Regions from separate parts of the Marinobacter sp. AN1 genome, predicted to be linked through region 3. Evidence: predicted binding sites of a transcription regulator. Region 3 holds the regulator's gene; each other region holds the start of a gene.
The links. Region 3 encodes sigma-54, which starts transcription at its own class of promoters, with help from an activator protein. Its sites were predicted from a motif close to ANTGGCATNNANNTTGCTNT; they were not measured.

Region 1 (6,017 bases), 270 kb from region 3:
CAGGTACTCGCCTTCATAAATGGTGTTGGCGCGGAACATGGGGAACACGTAGTCCCGTACGTACTCCTCTCGCAGGTCCTCGATGTAGATTTCCTTCACGCCCAGGGCCTTGGCCTTTTCACGGGCCGGCTCTACTTCCTCGCCCTGGCCGATGTCGGCGGTAAAGGTCACCACCTCACAATTGTAGGTGTCCTGCAGCCAGCGGACGATCACGGATGTATCCAGACCACCGGAATAGGCCAGCACCACCTTTTTGATATCAGACATGCCCTTGCTCCTGCGAATCACGAAAACGAAAAAACGAGGCTGCGCCCCGTCTTCTGACTCTGAAAAGAAGGCGCATATTGTACGGAAGTGCAGGAGGAATGGCTATTGGTGCAAGTCTGGCCGACCGGATGCGGAAGACCAGGTAGAGAAAAGAAGGTTTTTGCCACGGAATCCACGGAAGAACACGGAAAAAAGAGAAAACAAGGAAAAATCTTTGCCACTAAATCCACGAAATCCACGAAAGTTAAAAAATAGCTTTTCGTGGATTTCGTGGATTTAGTGGCCAGTAACTTATTGTCTTTTCGGTTTTTCTTTCCGTGTTCTCCCGTGGCTAGAACAGCGAAATCAGCCTACGGCCTGCGCCTGCTGGCTGGACACTTCCTCACGGATACCATCCCAGCCTTCCTTGACGGAACGCAGCAGGTTGGCCACTTCATCCAGCTTGGCCAGATCATTCTTTGCGCTGGCTTCCAGCAGGGTGCGCTCCATGTAGTCATAGAGGGCTTCCAGCCGCAGGGCCAGTTCGCCGCCCTTCTCGAAGTCCAGGAAGCTGCGCAGGCCGCCGACAATCTCGATGGCCTTGTTGATTAGCTGGGCCTTGGCGCTGTAATCCTTCTGCTGGATCTTCGCCTTGGCCATGTTGATGCGCTCCAGAGCCCCGTTGTACAGCAGCTGGATCAGCTTGTGGGGATCCGCATCGGTGATGCTGGTCTGGGTGTTTACGCGCTGATAGGCCTGCAAACCGTTCATAATCTACCTCTTTGTTACCGGCTTTCCGGTTGTGCCTTGTTGGCTGCCATACCCCGGTATGGCGAATTCATGTCAACGACGATCAGTTATCGCGGTTGTTATTGGGCGCCAGGGCGGCCAGCTGCTGACTGACGTAATCCCGGGTGCTGTTGAGCTGTGAAATCAGCGAGTCCGCTGAGCTGAACTGACTGACCAGCCGCTCCCGATAAGCCGCAATCCGCTCTTCCAGGCGGACCTGGCTTTCCTGGATCTGCTCCAGCTCCCGGTTCAGGCTGTCGGTGCGGGATTCGATGGCACCGCCGGCGCCCACCATACTGGTGACCAAATCGACGGTACGTTCACCCACGCCTTCCACAAAGGTGATGGAACCACGGCTGCCCGTCTGGTCACCCAGAATCCGAACCTGAAGACCGGAAGCACCGCCGTTACCGCTGCCCAGGTAAAGCACCTGACCATCGCCTTCTGCTGCCCGACCATCAATGGTGCCGGCAACGTCCAGGCCATCGGTACTGGTACTGGTACCCAGTCCGAACGTGGCTCCATCCTCCACCGACGACAGAACCACACTGGACTCGCTGCCATACTGGGAGGAGGTAAATGTCAGTTGGCCCGCACCGTCTACGCCGACCTGTACCGACGTGCCGGTGGCGTTCAGGGCATTGCTGGCATCCAGCTGAGCCTGAATCTCGTCCAGCATGCTTTGCTGGTCGGCATAAGTGCCCTGGGTCAATGCCAGGTTAACGGTAATATCGCCGTTAACCGTCAGGGCCAGCTCATCATTGGTATCGGTAATCTCAAAACTGTTCGCAAGCGCAGCGCCCCCGACAAGCTTCCCCCGGGTCGCCGCCTGGGTCACATTAATATCGTAATCGCCCGGCTCGGTATCCAGGCCGCTGCGTACGAACTCCACCTGGCTGTCGGTGGTTCGGCCCTGCTCCGCAAACAGTGCCGTGACATCGTCGGGATTGGCCTTGAGCTGCTCTTCAAACTTCGCCCGATCAAACTCGAGACCACCGGTTTCCCAGTCTGTGGTGATACCCACATCCGCCAGACTCCGCACACTGGCGTTTTCCATCCCGGGCACGACCCTCGTGAGAATACTGCGCAACTGATTCTGGATGCCGCGAACCGTGGAGTCACCGGTCAGCAGACTGCCGACCCCAGCTTCGGCGTTAAACCCGGCAAGGCTATCGATGGTCGACTGCAGGGCATTGAACTTGTCCACAAAGCCCTGAACCCGGTCCGCCACTGCGCCCAGATCCTGGGACACCTTAATCGTGGAGGTACCCTCCGCCTTGATATCAAACGTCAGGCCGTCGATAACATTTTCGAAGGTATTGGTGGAGCGAGTGACTTCAACACCGTTCACCTTCATCACCGCATCACTGGCGGCAATGGTTTCTTGCAGACCAGCACCAGTATCCAGTCCGGTGTTAAAGGCAAAACGAGAAAGGCCCTCATTGTCAGTATTGGTGCCACCGGTATCGCCGGTCACCGAGATACTGACCGCATTGGCGGTGCCTGTTTCATCGGCGGACAACACCAGCTGGTACCCCGAACCCGTATCAATCACACCGGCAGAGACACCCGCATCGGATTCGTTTATGGCATTTGCCAGGCCCTGCAAGGTGTCATTGCTGCTGTCGATCGTGATGTTGGTGATCTTGTCACCTACCGACAATTGCAGCTCGCCCTGCCCCACACTGGTGGCGTCCCGATCGGCAAACACCGTTTGGGAAGCCAGTGCCTGGGCCGAAGCCAGACTGGTCACTTCAACATTATAAGTACCCCGGCTGGCCTTGCTGGCATTCACCGACACACCGATATCTTCATTGCTGGACGAGGCGGAAAACGCCTTCAGGTTATCCGGCGAACTCAACTGACGCATGGGCAGGCGCAGCTCCGTCACGGCACTACGGAGCTTGCCATAGGCCGACAGCAGCGCTTCCGTCTGCTGGGTCTTCTGGGTCAGCCGGGTTTCCGTGGGCTTGCGCTCCGCGGCAACCAGCTGATCGACCAGGTCCGAAGTGAGAACTCCGGAACCGACGCCTAATGATGAAATTGCCATAACCATGCCTCCTCAGGGGGGCTCAATTCGCTACTGTTCAGTTTATCGGCTGCGGGCGGCAAAACTTTGCCTCATTTCGCTAAATCCCTATGCCGATTTGTAACAGCCTGTAACAACTTCTGTTTTTAGCCACGGAACCCACAGAAGAACACGGAAAGAAAAAGACTTTTGCCACTAAATCCACGAAATCCACCAAAGTTGAAAAACTAATTTTTCGTGGATTTCGTGGGTTTAGTGGCCAGTACCTCATTGTCTTTTCAGTTTTTCTTTTCGTGCTTTTCTGTGGCAAACCAATCTTTTCCACGTAATTGCTCAGGTTCGGCAGCCAGCCAGAACGCAGAACACCGCCGGACCCTCTCAGGTGCGGCGGTGCTGGATAACCGTTACTGATATCAGGCAAAAAGCGGCAAGCTTTTACACCTTGATGTTCAACAACGTCAGCGGTTCGTCCTGCTGCAAGTTCTCTGCCAACCTCATGGCAACCTCATCCGGAATCTGGCGGATAACCTCCTGGGTCTGCTGGTCCACCACCTTAACAATGGTCTGACCAGCTTCAATATCCACCTCGAACTGCAGGTCACGCTGAACGTTCTGCACGAAGTCGTTCAGCTGGGTAACAGCCTCACCCAATTGCTCACGCTGATCCTCATTGCGGGCCTGAAGCTTCTCAGCTTTAGAAGGCTCGCTGGACTGCTCGGCGGAGCGGGTTTGCGCCGTACGGCCTGCGGATGACGACGCCAGGTCGGAGGCATTCCTGCCTTCGGCCTGAGATGACGACAGTGCCTTCACCGGGGCCTGGTCGCCGGCGCGCACCAGCTTCAGGTTCGGGTTATTCAGGTTAACGTCATTCATAGCTTTACCTCGCTATCCTCAAACGGCGTAAAACCGGAGCCCGAAGGCTCCGGTTGTTACCGTCAATCAGCCCCTTACTGCAGGAGGGACAGAACCTGCTGCGGACGGGCGTTCGCCTGAGCCAGGACGGAGATACCGGCCTGCTGCAGTACCTGGGACTTGGCCAGGTTGGCGGTTTCGGCAGCGAAGTCAGCGTCCAGGATACGGCTGTTGGAGGCGCTGATGTTTTCGACCGAGGTAGCGAGGTTGGCGATGGTGGATTCAAACCGGTTCTGAATCGCACCAAAGTTGCTACGCAGATCACTCACTGTAGTCAACGCGGCATCCACACGCTGAATGGTTGCATTTGCCCCCGCGACGGAAGACACATCCGCCTCACTCAGGCTGCCTGAGGCGGTAATCTCTCCAACGTTCCCCCCCGTGAAGACAGTCGCCGCATCGCCAGAAGCCGCAACCGTGAAGTTCTCACCTGAGGTGATGGTCAGCACATTGTCATCACCAAGAACTGCACTTGCGCTGCCACCCAACGCTTTGTTAACCGCGTCAACAAAGTTTTCGGCGGAACTGTAAGTCGCTGCCGCGACTGCAGACGCTTCACCGTCACCGAATTGGAAGGTGAGGTCGGTGGCGCCCAGAGTGACCGAGCTTGCGGGTACCTCTACAACCTCCGTCGCACCCGCAGCTGTGCTGCCCGCTACGTTCGCAGCGGTAATAGTTGCCGCGTCGGTGCCGCCGATACTGAAGCTGCCATCTACCTCAGATCCATCGGTGAATACAACATTGTCACCGTCAGCAGCAACGGTGAAGGTGGCCGCGCCATAGCCAGCCTGACCCTGAATCGCTGTTACAAGGTCAGCCGCCGACGTGATGTTACTGTCAAGAGTGACCGCAAGTGCATTTCCTTCAGGATCCGTAACTGTGAAACTGATGTTGGCGCTGGTGTCGCCATCGTCACCCGATGCATCCAGAGTATTTGTTGTGGCGAGGGTTCCACTGGCGGTACCAATCGTGTAGCCGTTGGTGCTTGGCAGGCCGTTCTCACTGTAGGCGAGCGTTACGGTGTCCGTCGATGCTGACGCTGTAACAGTGTCGAATCGATCATCCGCAGAAACAGCATCCGCTTTGTAGGCATTAATGGCTGCCTCTAGTGCTGCTGCTGTAGTATCTGCCGTTAATGGGGTCCCGGAAATGTCCCTGGTGATCGTAACGTTGTTCGCGTCATCAACACTTTCGCCAGCGACGCCACCTTGAGCAAAGGTGAAGGTAACTCCGTTTATCTCAATGCTATCCCCGTTCGCGGCAGCAGCGGTGACTTGTATTGTTGATGAGCCAGAAGACGCACCCGTCGTGCTGTAGTCGCCAATCAAACTGGTGGCATCGATACCATAGGTCGCCGCAGCACCAGTCACACCCTCTACACCCTCAGCGATTACGGTGCTCAGATCTACAGACTGAGACTGGGCCACGCCGCCAATCGCACTGCTTCGTACGCTCTTGGTCAGATCCAGACCAATCGTCTCGCCAACGTTGCACCTACCTGGAAGTTAGCCTCACCGAAGGTACCGTCCAGAACCTTCAGGCCGTTAAAGGATGTCTGACCCGCAATACGGTTCACTTCTTGAATCCGCTGCTGCACTTCCTGGTTCAGTGCATCTCGATCAGACGAGCTGTTGGTGGAGTTGGCCGACTGCACCGCCAGTTCGCGGATGCGCTGCAGGTTGTTGGTGATCTCGTCCAACGCGCCTTCTGCAGTCTGGGACAAAGAGATCGCATCGTTAGCGTTACGGGTTGCAACGTTCAAACCCGAAATCTGGGAACTGAACCGGGTAGAAATGGCCAGACCCGCTGCGTCGTCTTTGGCAGAGTTGATACGCAGACCAGAGGACAGACGCTCCAGCGCCTGATCATTCATGCCCTGGGACTTGCTGAGCTGGTTCTGAGCGGACAGTGAGGCTACGTTAGTGTTAATACCGAGAGCCATTATGCTTCTCCTTCGACAGATGTCGTTATTTCATGGAAAAGGTCTGGCGCCCGTTTTCGTCTGGTTGGGAGCGCCGCCCTGTTGCAATGCTTAACGGCG
Region 2 (6,017 bases), 2.1 Mb from region 3:
GGGTGGTAACGCTTTCACCATTATTCGGTGCCTTGTCTGAGTCAGTCATGATTTCCCCGGTCTGATCAATGCTCAAAATGACTAAGGACTACAGTCTAACAGAGGCAGAGCTATTCGTGACCTGACAAAGCCGCGCCCGGTTTGTTCGCTGACCTACGGTGAAAAGCCGGGAACCCTGGCCGGTTTCCGGTCCAGCTTGCGGTAGCCCAGCGCCTCCACCAGGTGCTCGCAGCGGATATCCTCGGCACCTGCCAGATCCGCGATCGTGCGGGCTACCCGAAGAATGCGATGCAATGCCCTCGCCGACAAGCCCAGCTTTTCCATGGCACCGACGAGCATCCCCTTACTGTCGTCGTCCACGACGCAGTGCTGCTCCAGGGCACGGCCGGACAAAGACGCATTGGCACCGCCCCGTCTACGGGCACCCTCCCGCACCTTCACGACCCGTTGCCGCACCTGTGCACTGGTTTCGCCCGCAGAGGAACTTTGCATGAGCACTTCGCCACCCTGCACCGGGACTTCCACGTGCAGGTCGAACCGGTCCAGCAACGGGCCGGATAACCGGGCCTGATACCTTGCCACCTGCATGGGGGAGCACTGGCAGTCGATGGTGGGATGGCCCTGGTAGCCGCAGGGGCAAGGATTCATGGCGGCAATCACCTGGAACCGGGCAGGATAGGTGACCTGGCTGGCAGCCCGGGAGATAACGATCTCCCCCGACTCCATGGGTTCCCGCAATACCTCCAGCACCTTGCGGTCAAACTCCGGTAGTTCATCCAGGAACAATACGCCATTGTGGGCCAGTGAAATCTCACCGGGGCGGGGGCTGCTACCGCCACCCACCAGCGCAATCGCCGAGGCAGTATGATGGGGCGCACGATAAGGTGGCTGGCGCCAGCCATCGGTGCGGATCGGCAGTCCGGCTACTGAATGCACACTGGCCACTTCCAGCGCCTGGCGATCATCCAGTGCCGGCAAAAGCCCCGGAATGCGGCTTGCCAGCATACTCTTGCCAGTGCCCGGAGGGCCAAATAACAGCAGATTGTGACCGCCGGCTGCAGCGATTTCCAGGGCCCGCTTGGGTACGTGTTGCCCGCGCACATCTGCCAGGTCAGGAGCTTCGGCCGGGAGGCTGCTCAGCGCCATGGGCGTTACCGGACTCAGTGTGGTGGTGCCGGCAAGGTGTTCGCAGACCGCCAGCAGGTGGCCCGCCGCCAGTACATCGTCGCCACCCGCCAGCGACGCCTCATCGGCATTGTCCCGGGGCACCAGGATACGTCGACCAGCCTCCCGGGCAGCCATGACCGCCGGCAACACGCCGCGCACTGGCCGGAGACTGCCATCCAGGGCCAACTCCCCCATGCACTCCAGCTCTCCAAGGGCCTCTGGTGGCAACTGCCCTGACGCCACCAGGATGCCCAGGGCGATGGCCAGGTCAAAGCGGCCGCCCTCCTTGGGGAGATCGGCTGGAGCAAGGTTAATGGTGATGCGACGGGCAGGGAATTCGAAGCCGGCATTCATGAGGGCGCTACGTACCCGGTCCTTGCTTTCCCGGACGGCGGTTTCAGCCAGCCCGACGATGGAAAGCGAAGGCAATCCGCTGGAGAGATGAACTTCTACTGTAACAGCTGGCGCGCTGACGCCCAGCCGCGCGCGGGTATGAATGGTTGCGAGCATAGGGTCTTCCCTGACATTCAGTGATTTCCGGAGGGTGGTACTACCTGTGCCACCCAGGAGTCTGTGCGGTAAAAACCGCGCAGACCCGGCCATTCCGGATCAGCTTCAGTTATCGGACTGGCTGGCCTGTGCCTCCAGTTCGGCAACCCGCTTCTCAAGCCGTTCCAGCTTCTCACGGGTGCGCAGCAGAACGGCCTGCTGGGCATCGAACTCCTCGCGGGTGACCAGTTCCAGCCTTGAAATGACCGACATGACGGCAGCCTTTGCGTGATTTTCCACATCGTCACGGGCTGCACGGGCCATATCAGGAACGAACTGGCCAAACTGCTGTTGAACCTGGCCAAGCAGGTCATTAGGAATCTTCACCACGTCAGTCTCCACGGTTCCGAAAGCTTGCGCCTGCCCTGACGGGCAACGCCTCGACGGCTGAGGAGTGTAACACAGCGTGGTCCCTGCCATACTAGGAAGGTGACCGGCCGTATCAGCCCTGGTATCTGGCCTGCCGCCGGTCCTGGACAGATGCACCAATGTGGTTCGTGCCTGACCGAGCTGCGCTATAATGGCGCACGGTCAGGACCCATTTTGGTTCACCGGTCCAACAAAGCACTGATTTTTAAATATATTTTTGCGTTGGCACACACGATGCTACAACCCCCGTACGCAATCCGCACAATTGGTGTGCGAGGTGGCAGCATCCCGAACCCGGTCCATCCACGACCCCGTGGGCAGAAAACCGGGACGGCAAACTCCAAGGAGACAGCAATGAAACTTGTGACAGCGATCATCAAGCCTTTCAAGCTGGATGATGTCCGTGAGGCACTATCCGAGATTGGCGTTCAGGGCGTAACCGTGACCGAGGTGAAAGGGTTCGGTCGCCAGAAGGGGCACACCGAACTCTATCGCGGTGCCGAGTACGTGGTGGACTTCCTGCCCAAGGTGAAGGTGGAAGTCGCCATTGGCGATGGCCTGCTGGACCAGGTCATTGAATCCATTACCAAGGCCGCCAACACCGGCAAGATCGGTGACGGCAAGATCTTTGTAACCGAACTGGAACAGGCCATCCGGATCCGGACCGGGGAAACCGGCGAAGAAGCCGTCTGATCCCGGGCGCTTAAGCAGTCAGGCCAACGCAAAAATTTCAATCTCCTGTTAAGCCTCGTGCGGAGGGCTTCTTATGGAAAACAGTGTCTTTCATTTACAGTACGCAATAGATACCTTCTATTTTCTCGTTTGCGGTGCATTAGTCATGTGGATGGCAGCAGGCTTTGCCATGCTGGAATCCGGGCTGGTACGCGCCAAGAACACCACTGAAATTCTCACCAAGAACGTGGCCCTGTTCGCAGTGGCCTGCACCATGTACCTGGTCTGTGGCTACGCCATTATGTATGGCGGTAATATCTTCCTCAGCGGCATGGGTGAGGTGGATGTTGCCGGCGTGCTGGGCGAATACGCCGAGCGGGGCGACTTCGAGGGTGGTTCCATCTACTCCGGTGCTTCAGACTTCTTCTTCCAGGTGGTGTTTGTGGCCACGGCCATGTCCATCGTCTCCGGTGCAGTAGCCGAGCGCATGAAACTGTGGGCTTTCCTGGCCTTTGCAGTGGTCATGACCGGTTTCATCTACCCCATGGAAGGCGCCTGGACCTGGGGCGGTGCCGATGTATTTGGCATGTACAACCTGGGTGACCTGGGCTTCAGCGACTTTGCCGGCTCGGGCATCGTACACATGGCAGGTGCTGCTGCAGCCCTCGCCGGTGTGATCCTGCTGGGCGCCCGTAAGGGCAAGTACGGCCCCAACGGCGAAATCCGCGCCTTCCCGGGCGCCAACATGCCGCTGGCCGCACTGGGTACCTTCATCCTGTGGCTGGGCTGGTTCGGCTTCAACGGCGGTTCAGTGCTTAAACTGGGCGATATTGCCAGCGCGCACTCTGTGGCCATGGTGTTCCTCAACACCAACGCTGCTGCGGCCGGTGGTGCAATCGCGGCGCTGATCACCGCCCGCATCATGTTCGGCAAGGCTGACCTGACCATGCTTCTGAACGGTGCCATCGCCGGACTGGTGGTTATCACGGCCGAGCCGTCCACACCGAGCGCACTGGTTGCCACGATCTGGGGCGCACTGGGTGGTGTGCTGGTGGTGCTGAGTATCGTCACCCTGGACAAGCTGCGCATTGACGATCCGGTGGGCGCCATCTCCGCCCACGGTGTCTGCGGCTTCCTGGGCCTGATGCTGGTACCGGTCACCAATGACGGTGCTGCCTTCAGCGGCCAGCTGATCGGTGCCCTGACCATCTTCGTCTGGGTATTCGTAGCCAGCCTGATCGTCTGGGGCATCCTCAAGGCTGTGATCGGCATCCGGGTCAGCGAGGAAGACGAGTACGAAGGCGTCGACCTGTCCGAGTGTGGCATGGAAGCCTATCCGGAGTTCGTCTCCAGCAAGTAACCAGGTCACTGGTAAAGTTCCCCGGTTTGCCGGGGAACAAAAGCAAAGAGGGCAGCCCGCGGGCTGCCCTCTTTTTTTGCGAGGCCGGAACGAGCTGTGTCAGCCTTCGGCCGGCCGCACCGGATCATCCAGAGTTTCCAGCATGAACTGGGGCATGGCCAGGGCGCCCCGATGAACACCTTCATTGTAGTAGCGGGTGACAAACGGCCGGTCCGCTGCGTCCTCCTCCCGGAAATAGCTGGTGTGTACGTCCTTGCCACCCATGGTGCAGCTCCACCAGCCGGTGGGATAGACGGGTTGCGGAAATGGCAGGGTCTGGACGTGGTCGAAACCGGCCTTTTTCATGTCGTCATGAATACCGCGAATAATGCTGTCAGTGTGCAGCAGCGGGGATTCGCTCTGCTGCACCACGATGCCGCCCTCCCGCAGGGCAATCATGCAGTCCCGGTAAAAGTCCAGCGCAAACAGGCCTTCCGCCGGCCCCACCGGATCGGTGCTGTCGACGATGATGACATCCACCGTGCCCGGGGGCTGGTCCCGCATCCACTGGATGCCATCACCAAAGAAGAAGTTGGCCCTGGGGTCCTGGTTGGACTCACAGAGTTCCGGGAAATACTTCTCCGATACCCGGGTCACCCGTTCATCGATTTCCACCTGCCAGGCTTCCTCCACCCCGGGGTGCTTCAATACCTCCTTGAGGGTGCCGCAATCACCACCGCCGATGATCACCACCTTTTTCGGATCGCGATGGGTGAACAGTGCCGGGTGCGTCATCATCTCGTGGTAGAGGAAATTGTCCCGGCTGGTGAGCATGACACAGCCGTCCAGTACCATCAGGTTGCCAAATGTCTCTGTCTCCCAGACTTCCAGCTTCTGGTACTGCGTCTGTTCCTCGTGCAGCTTGCGCTTCACCTGCAGGGAAAAGGCCGTACCCTGGTCCTGGAAGACTTCGGTAAACCAGTTGTTGTCCAGTGAACTCATTGTCAAAAACCTCCCGTAATCGTTGGCGCCATTGTAGGCCGAGGTGGCGGCTCGTGTCCCGTCAGCGAATTCACCTGACGGGATACTAACCAAAGGATTTGTTGTCCGGGCAGGGGCGCTTTGCGGTTTCCATGGGTTGCCCAGGCAGCCTACAATGGGCGCGCCCGGCAAGATTGCCCCGTCTGCGATTCAGGATACCAGTATGACCACCAGAACCACTGCCAGCCAGATCTACAACATCGCCCACTGGAGTGATGGCTATATCGATGTGAACACCGGCGGTGATGTGCTGATCCGGCCGCACCGGGCTCATAACGACCACAGCATCAACCTGCCTGAGCTGATTGGCCAACTCAGTACCAGGGGTGTTGCCCTGCCGGTGCTGATCCGCTTTACCGACATTCTCCATGACCGGGTCAATACCCTGTGCCTGGCCTTCAACGATGTCGCCAGCGAACACGGCTACCAGGGGCGCTATACCGCCGTTTACCCGATCAAGGTAAACCAGCAGCGGGGCGTGGTAGAAGAATTGTTGCGAGCCCAGCCGGCGGCCGCTAACAGCCAGATCGGCCTGGAAGCGGGCAGCAAGCCCGAGTTGATGGCTGTACTGGCCCTGTCGTCAGCGCGGGGCTCGGTGATCGTCTGCAATGGCTACAAGGACCGGGAATACATCCGCACCGCACTGATTGGTCAGAAGCTGGGCTTCCGGGTATTTATCGTGGTGGAGAAACCGTCCGAGCTGAAGCTGATACTGAACGAGGCAAAGCGGCTGGATGTGCGCCCACTTATCGGCGTACGGGCCCGGCTGGCGACCATCGGCAAGGGCAACTGGCAGAACACCGGCGGTGAGAAATCCAAGTTCGGCCTTTCAGCGGGACAGGTACTGGACGTCGTTGAGCGCCTGCGGGCGGCCGATGCC
Region 3 (6,017 bases):
CATCGACGACGACTTTATCCGGGCCTGCGAAGTCATCATGGCCTGCAAGGGCCGTGTTGTGGTGACCGGCATGGGCAAGTCCGGTCATATCGGCAACAAGATCGCCGCGACCCTGGCCAGCACCGGCACCCCCTCCTTCTTCGTTCATCCCGGGGAAGCCAGCCACGGTGACCTGGGGATGATCACCAGCCAGGATGTGGTCCTGGCCATTTCCAATTCCGGTAACACCGGCGAGGTCCTGACCATACTGCCCCTGCTCAAGCGCATGGGCGCACCACTGATCAGCATGACCGGCAACCGGGACTCAACACTCGCCCGGGAGGCAGTGGCAAATCTCGACGTCAGCGTCGCCAAGGAGGCCTGCCCATTGGGGCTGGCACCCACTTCCAGCACTACCGCCACCCTGGTGATGGGCGATGCCCTTGCAGTCGCACTGCTCGAGGCCCGTGGATTCAGCGCTGAGGACTTCGCATTCTCCCACCCCGGGGGCGCCCTCGGTCGCCGCCTTTTACTGCGGGTCGCCGACATCATGCATACCGACGACCGTATCCCCCGGGTCCGGGACACCACGCCCCTGGCCGGGGCCCTGCTGGAGATATCACTCAAGGGGCTGGGAATGACCACCGTCGTCAACGAGGACGGTCAGCTGGTGGGTATTTTTACTGACGGTGACCTGCGCCGCACCCTGGACCGCTCCATTGATATCCAGAAGACGCTGATCCGGGATGTCATGACCCGTAACGGCCGCGTTATTCACGATGACCAGCTGGCCGCAGAAGCACTGCATGTCATGGAGGAACTCAAAATCAACGCCCTGCCTGTCCTGAATCGTGAGGAACAACTGGTGGGCGCCCTCAACATGCACGACCTGCTGCGGGCGGGGGTGATCTGAGATGGTGATGACCACCCAGGGAGCAGCGACACAGAGACCAGCCTGGCCCAGAGAGGCCCTCGACAAGGCGTCAGGCATTACCCTGTTGGCACTGGATGTAGACGGCATCATGACCGATGGCTCACTGCTGTTTTCCGCCACAGGTGACGAGCTGAAAGCCTTCAATATCCTCGACGGGCTGGGCATGAAACAGGCCATGGCAGCGGGCATCGATATCGCGGTCATTACTGGCCGCACCTCACCACTGACTGAGCGGCGCATGCAAAGCCTGGGGGTGGGCATGTTACTCCAGGGACGTGAAGACAAGGTAACAGCCCTGCAGGAAATCGCCTCCCGTCGCCAGCTGTCGCCGTCCGGGATTGCCTATATGGGGGACGACCTGCCCGACCTGGCTGCAATCCGCTATGCAGGCTTTGGCGTTACCGTGCCCAACGCACACTGGTTTGTTCGCCAGCACGCCGATTACTGCACCCACGCCACCGGGGGCAATGGCGCGGTGCGAGAGCTGACCGACCTGCTGCTGGCGGCCCGGGGCACTCTCGACTCAGAGCTGCAGCGCTGGCTTGGAGAGACCGAATGAGTGACCAGGATGATCGCAATCTCCTGATCCGTCTGCTGGATTTCCTGGCCCACCCACGCGTCCGCAATCCGGGCCTGGCCATTGCAGCTGTCGTGCTCGGTTACATGCTCTGGCAAAGCGATGACCCCCGCTCTGTGGATACCGCTGCCATTGCCCTGCGGGGCGAAACCGAGCCTGACACCTTTGTAAATCAGGGTATTTTCCGCTCCTTTGATGCGTCCGGGCGACCCGAAATCGTCCTCACCAGTCCCCGGACTGAACAGTTCGATGACCGTAAAGAGGCCTTTCTGGAGGCCCCTGACGGTACTCTGTATGATCATGAGGCAAACCTGCGCTGGCTGATCACCGCAAACACCGGCCTGTATGATATGGCCGCCGAGGTGATGGACCTGGAGGGTGACGTGGAAGTGATCCGTCGTACAGGCGGGGGTGATGCTGTCTTGCTTACCGAATACCTTCGCATTGATAATGCCTCCCGAACAGCGACGACTGATCGCCCGGTCACCCTGACATCACCGGGAAACATCACCCATGCCCGCGGCCTGACCGGCTGGCTCGATGAGCGGGTGCTGGAACTGGAGAACTCCGTTGAGGGAATCTATGAAACCCGTCAGTAGCCCGCTGCGCTGCCTGCTTGTCCTGGTAACGCTGGTTGCCACTCTGCCGGCTGGCGCTTTCGACATGAACTCGGACGAGCCTATCCGGATCACTGCGGACTCCGCCCGCCTGGACGACAATCAGGGCACCGCCATTTACCGGGGCAATGTCGACGTTCGCCAAGGTGACGTGCTGCTCACAGCTGACCGGGTCGACGTTTACAGGGGTAGCGAGGGACTGGACCGCATCCACGCCCGGGGCCGCCCGGCCACTTACGACCGGCCTGCGACCGCAACCGAGGGCCCCGTCCACGCCGAAGCGCTGGAGATCCATTACTCCGCCAGTGAGAACCTGCTTCGCTTTGAGCAAGAGGCCGTTGTTGAGCAGGGGGAAGACGAGTTCCGTGGCGCCATCATCAACTACGACACGGCCAACCGGATTGTCACCGGTGAAGGCCGCACTGAAACCGGTGAAGGATCCGGCCGGGTCGAATGGTGATCCAGCCCAGGGGCAACAGTTCATCCAGCAGTAACTGACGGCACTCGCTATGGCATTGTTACAGGCGAACCACCTCGCCAAGAGCTACAAACAGAAAAAAGTCGTCATCGACGTCTCCCTGAGTATCGAGAGCGGGCAGATCGTCGGACTGCTTGGCCCTAACGGGGCCGGCAAGACCACCTGCTTCTATATGATCGTTGGCCTGGTGCCGGCGGACCACGGCCACATCAGTATAGACGGCAAGGACATCACACCGTTGCCCATGCATGGGCGCGCCCGTCAGGGTATAGGCTACCTGCCCCAGGAGGCCTCTGTTTTCCGCAAGCTCTCCGTGAGCGACAACCTCATGGCCATACTGGAAACCCGCAAGGACCTGAACCGGCGCCAGCGGGAAGAAAAAATGGAAGAGCTGCTGCAGGAATTCCACATTACCCACATCCGTGACAGCGCCGGCATGGCCCTCTCCGGCGGGGAGCGTCGCAGAGTGGAAATAGCCCGAGCCCTGGCGATGGAACCAGCCTTCATCCTGCTGGATGAACCCTTTGCCGGCGTGGACCCGATCTCGGTGAGTGACATCAAGCAGATTATCCGCCACTTGCGGGACAAGGGCATCGGTGTGCTGATCACCGATCATAACGTGCGGGAAACCCTGGATATCTGCGAAAAGGCGTATATCGTCAGCAGTGGACACATTATTGCCTCGGGTTCCTCGGAAGAAGTCCTGGCCAATCAGCAGGTCAAAGACGTCTATCTCGGGGATGAATTCAGGCTCTGAGATCGGCGGCGATTCCGGTACGCCCTGCCCCGATCTGTAAACTGGCGCCGGTTGCAGCAATTGTCTTCAATGCGGCAAGGGGGTACACTCGGCAAAGAACTTGCTTGTTAATTCCAAGTATCCGGTAACACTGATATTTTTCCCTGATATTGCCAGTTTTTTGAGCTGGATCAGACAACTTCGGGCTAACACATGTTATCGGTAACCTCAGAAGGGTGATGGACGTGAACTCATGGTGATGAAAGCCTCCTTACAGTTAAAGATGGGTCAGAGCCTCACAATGACCCCGCAACTGCAACAGGCGATCCGTCTGCTCCAGCTGTCCACCCTGGACCTGCAACAGGAAATCCAGCAGGCACTGGACTCCAACCCCATGCTGGAAACCTCCGAGGACGACGACCAGGAAAGTTCTGATGCCGAGAGGGACAACGAGCGGGACGAGCGCAGCGATGAATCCGTGTCCGCCTCTGAGGGCGAAAGCGCAGCGGACAACACCTGGGAGGAATCCGACTGGTCGGCAGAGAACAACAGCGGTGACACCATTCCCGATGACCTGCCAGTGGATACCGCCTGGGATGACATTTACCAGTCGGCGCCAGCACCCGCCTCCCGCGGCGATGACGACAACGACATGGATTTTGACAGCCGCAACCCCGCCGCCGAAACCCTGCGGGACCACCTCGAGTGGCAGCTCAACCTGACTCCACTGAGCGAGCGAGACAGCGCCATTGCCCATGCCCTGCTGGACGCTGTGGATGAACGGGGCTACCTGACGGCCACGCCGGAAGACATACATTCCGGCCTGGAAGACGAAACCGATGACGACCCCGTCGAACTGGACGAAGTGGAGGCAGTACTCCACCGCCTGCAGCACTTTGACCCCCCGGGCGTATTCGCCAGGGATCTCCAGGAATGCCTGCTGATACAACTTAACCAGTTACCCCCGGACACCCCCTGGCTGGACAAGGCCCGGCTGGTGATCACCCACTACATCAACCTGCTGGGCAACCGTGACTACGCCCAGCTGCTTCGCCGAAGCCGCCTGAAAGAAGACCAGCTAAGGGATGTGCTGGCCGTCATCACCTCCCTCAACCCCCACCCCGGCAATGCACTGGACCGGTCCGAACCGGACTATGTCATCCCCGATGTAATTGTTCGCAAGGACAATGGTCGCTGGCGGGTGGAGCTGAACCCGGAGATTGCACCGCGTATTCGCGTCAATACGAGCTATGCTTCGCTTATACGCCGGGCGGACAGCAGCGCTGATAACACCTACCTGCGCGACCAGCTCCAGGAAGCCAAGTGGTTTATCAAGAGCCTGCAGAGTCGTAATGAAACCCTGTTAAAGGTCGCGACACGAATTGTTGAACATCAGCAGGGTTTTCTGGACCATGGGGAAGAAGCGATGAAACCGCTGATACTGTCGGACATCGCCCAGGCCGTGGAAATGCACGAATCCACCATTTCCCGGGTCACCACGCAAAAATACATGCACACCCCCCGTGGCATCTTCGAGCTGAAGTATTTCTTCTCGAGTCATGTAAGCACGGAGGAGGGCGGCGAATGTTCTTCCACAGCCATTCGTGCCATGATCCGCAAACTGATCGCGGCAGAAACCCCGAAAAAGCCGCTCAGCGACAGCAAGATTGCCACCATGCTGGGAGAGCAGGGCATAAAGGTGGCCAGGCGCACGGTAGCCAAGTATCGTGAAGCCATGCACATTCCGCCCTCAAACGAGCGGAAACGACTGGTCTGAACAAAGGGTCTGACAAACAGGAGAAGCCCATGCAAATGAACATTTCCGGTCATCACGTAGAACTGACTCCCTCGCTGAAGGATTACATCAACGAAAAATTCCAGAAGCTCGAACGCCACTTCGATCACATCAGTAACTGCCAGGTGACGCTGGAAGTGGAGAAGGTACGTCAGATTGCAGAGGCCACCCTGCATGTCGTAGGCGGCGAAATTCACGCCAAGGCCGAGAACGACGACATGTACGCTGCTATTGATGCACTGGTAGACAAACTTGACCGCCAGATCCTCAAGCACAAGGAAAAGAACGTTGATCGGGCGCACGGAGCCACGGCCCGCTAACGATTGTGACACTGTAACGGCTATAATCTGACTCACAACGCTGCGGTACGACCTCGTACCGCAGCATTTTTTTATCGGGACCGATGAGAATCCATGACCGATTCGACCTTGACCATCAACAACATCCTGGCGCCGGAACTGACGCTGTGCCGTGTTAATGGCACCAGCAAGAAGCGCATTCTGGAGTTCATTTCCGAAAAAGTGGCTGGCCAGTACCCGGAACTCGACGAAACCCAGATCTTCAACAACCTGATCGCCCGGGAGCGCCTTGGCAGCACTGGTATTGGTCAGGGTATTGCCATTCCACACTGTCGTCTGGATGGTTGCACCCGGGTTGTGGGAGCACTGGTAACGCTGGAAGAAGGCGTGGCCTTTGACGCCATTGACAACCAGCCGGTAGACCTGTTGTTTACACTGATCGTGCCCCGGGAAGCCACCTCTGAACACCTCGAACTGCTGAGCCAGTTGGCCGAACAGTTCAATGACCGTAGTTTCTGCGATGCCCTGCGGGCCTGCACCAGCAATGACGGGCTCTATCAGAAGATAACCGGAAACCGCTGATCCGGTCCGGATGTCGCCCG

Region 1: fliD (flagellar filament capping protein FliD) is a predicted target of sigma-54. The motif match lies at 3,242-3,261, and genes of this name have one in related genera.
Region 2: glnK (P-II family nitrogen regulator) is a predicted target of sigma-54. The motif match lies at 2,307-2,326, and genes of this name have one in related genera.

Annotation. Positions count from the first base shown of each region.
Region 1 covers NZ_CP110342.1:1,760,918-1,766,934, reverse strand. Annotated here, with positions in the region: gene LJ360_RS08090 (argininosuccinate synthase) at 1-267, opposite strand, end outside; gene fliS (flagellar export chaperone FliS) at 613-1,017, opposite strand; gene fliD (flagellar filament capping protein FliD) at 1,100-3,091, opposite strand; gene LJ360_RS08075 (flagellar protein FlaG) at 3,500-3,937, opposite strand; gene LJ360_RS19875 (flagellin) at 4,012-5,346, opposite strand; gene LJ360_RS08065 (hypothetical protein) at 5,436-5,918, opposite strand.
Region 2 covers NZ_CP110342.1:3,590,939-3,596,955, forward strand. Annotated here, with positions in the region: gene trmB (tRNA (guanosine(46)-N7)-methyltransferase TrmB) at 1-49, opposite strand, end outside; gene LJ360_RS16635 (YifB family Mg chelatase-like AAA ATPase) at 154-1,677, opposite strand; gene LJ360_RS16640 (accessory factor UbiK family protein) at 1,783-2,043, opposite strand; gene glnK (P-II family nitrogen regulator) at 2,440-2,778, shown strand; gene LJ360_RS16650 (ammonium transporter) at 2,852-4,117, shown strand; gene speE (polyamine aminopropyltransferase) at 4,217-5,098, opposite strand; gene speA (biosynthetic arginine decarboxylase) at 5,301-6,017, shown strand, end outside.
Region 3 covers NZ_CP110342.1:1,488,437-1,494,453, reverse strand. Annotated here, with positions in the region: gene LJ360_RS06795 (KpsF/GutQ family sugar-phosphate isomerase) at 1-892, shown strand, start outside; gene LJ360_RS06790 (KdsC family phosphatase) at 900-1,472, shown strand; gene lptC (LPS export ABC transporter periplasmic protein LptC) at 1,469-2,089, shown strand; gene lptA (lipopolysaccharide transport periplasmic protein LptA) at 2,073-2,567, shown strand; gene lptB (LPS export ABC transporter ATP-binding protein) at 2,617-3,342, shown strand; gene LJ360_RS06770 (RNA polymerase factor sigma-54) at 3,581-5,098, shown strand; gene hpf (ribosome hibernation promoting factor) at 5,128-5,436, shown strand; gene ptsN (PTS IIA-like nitrogen regulatory protein PtsN) at 5,530-5,997, shown strand.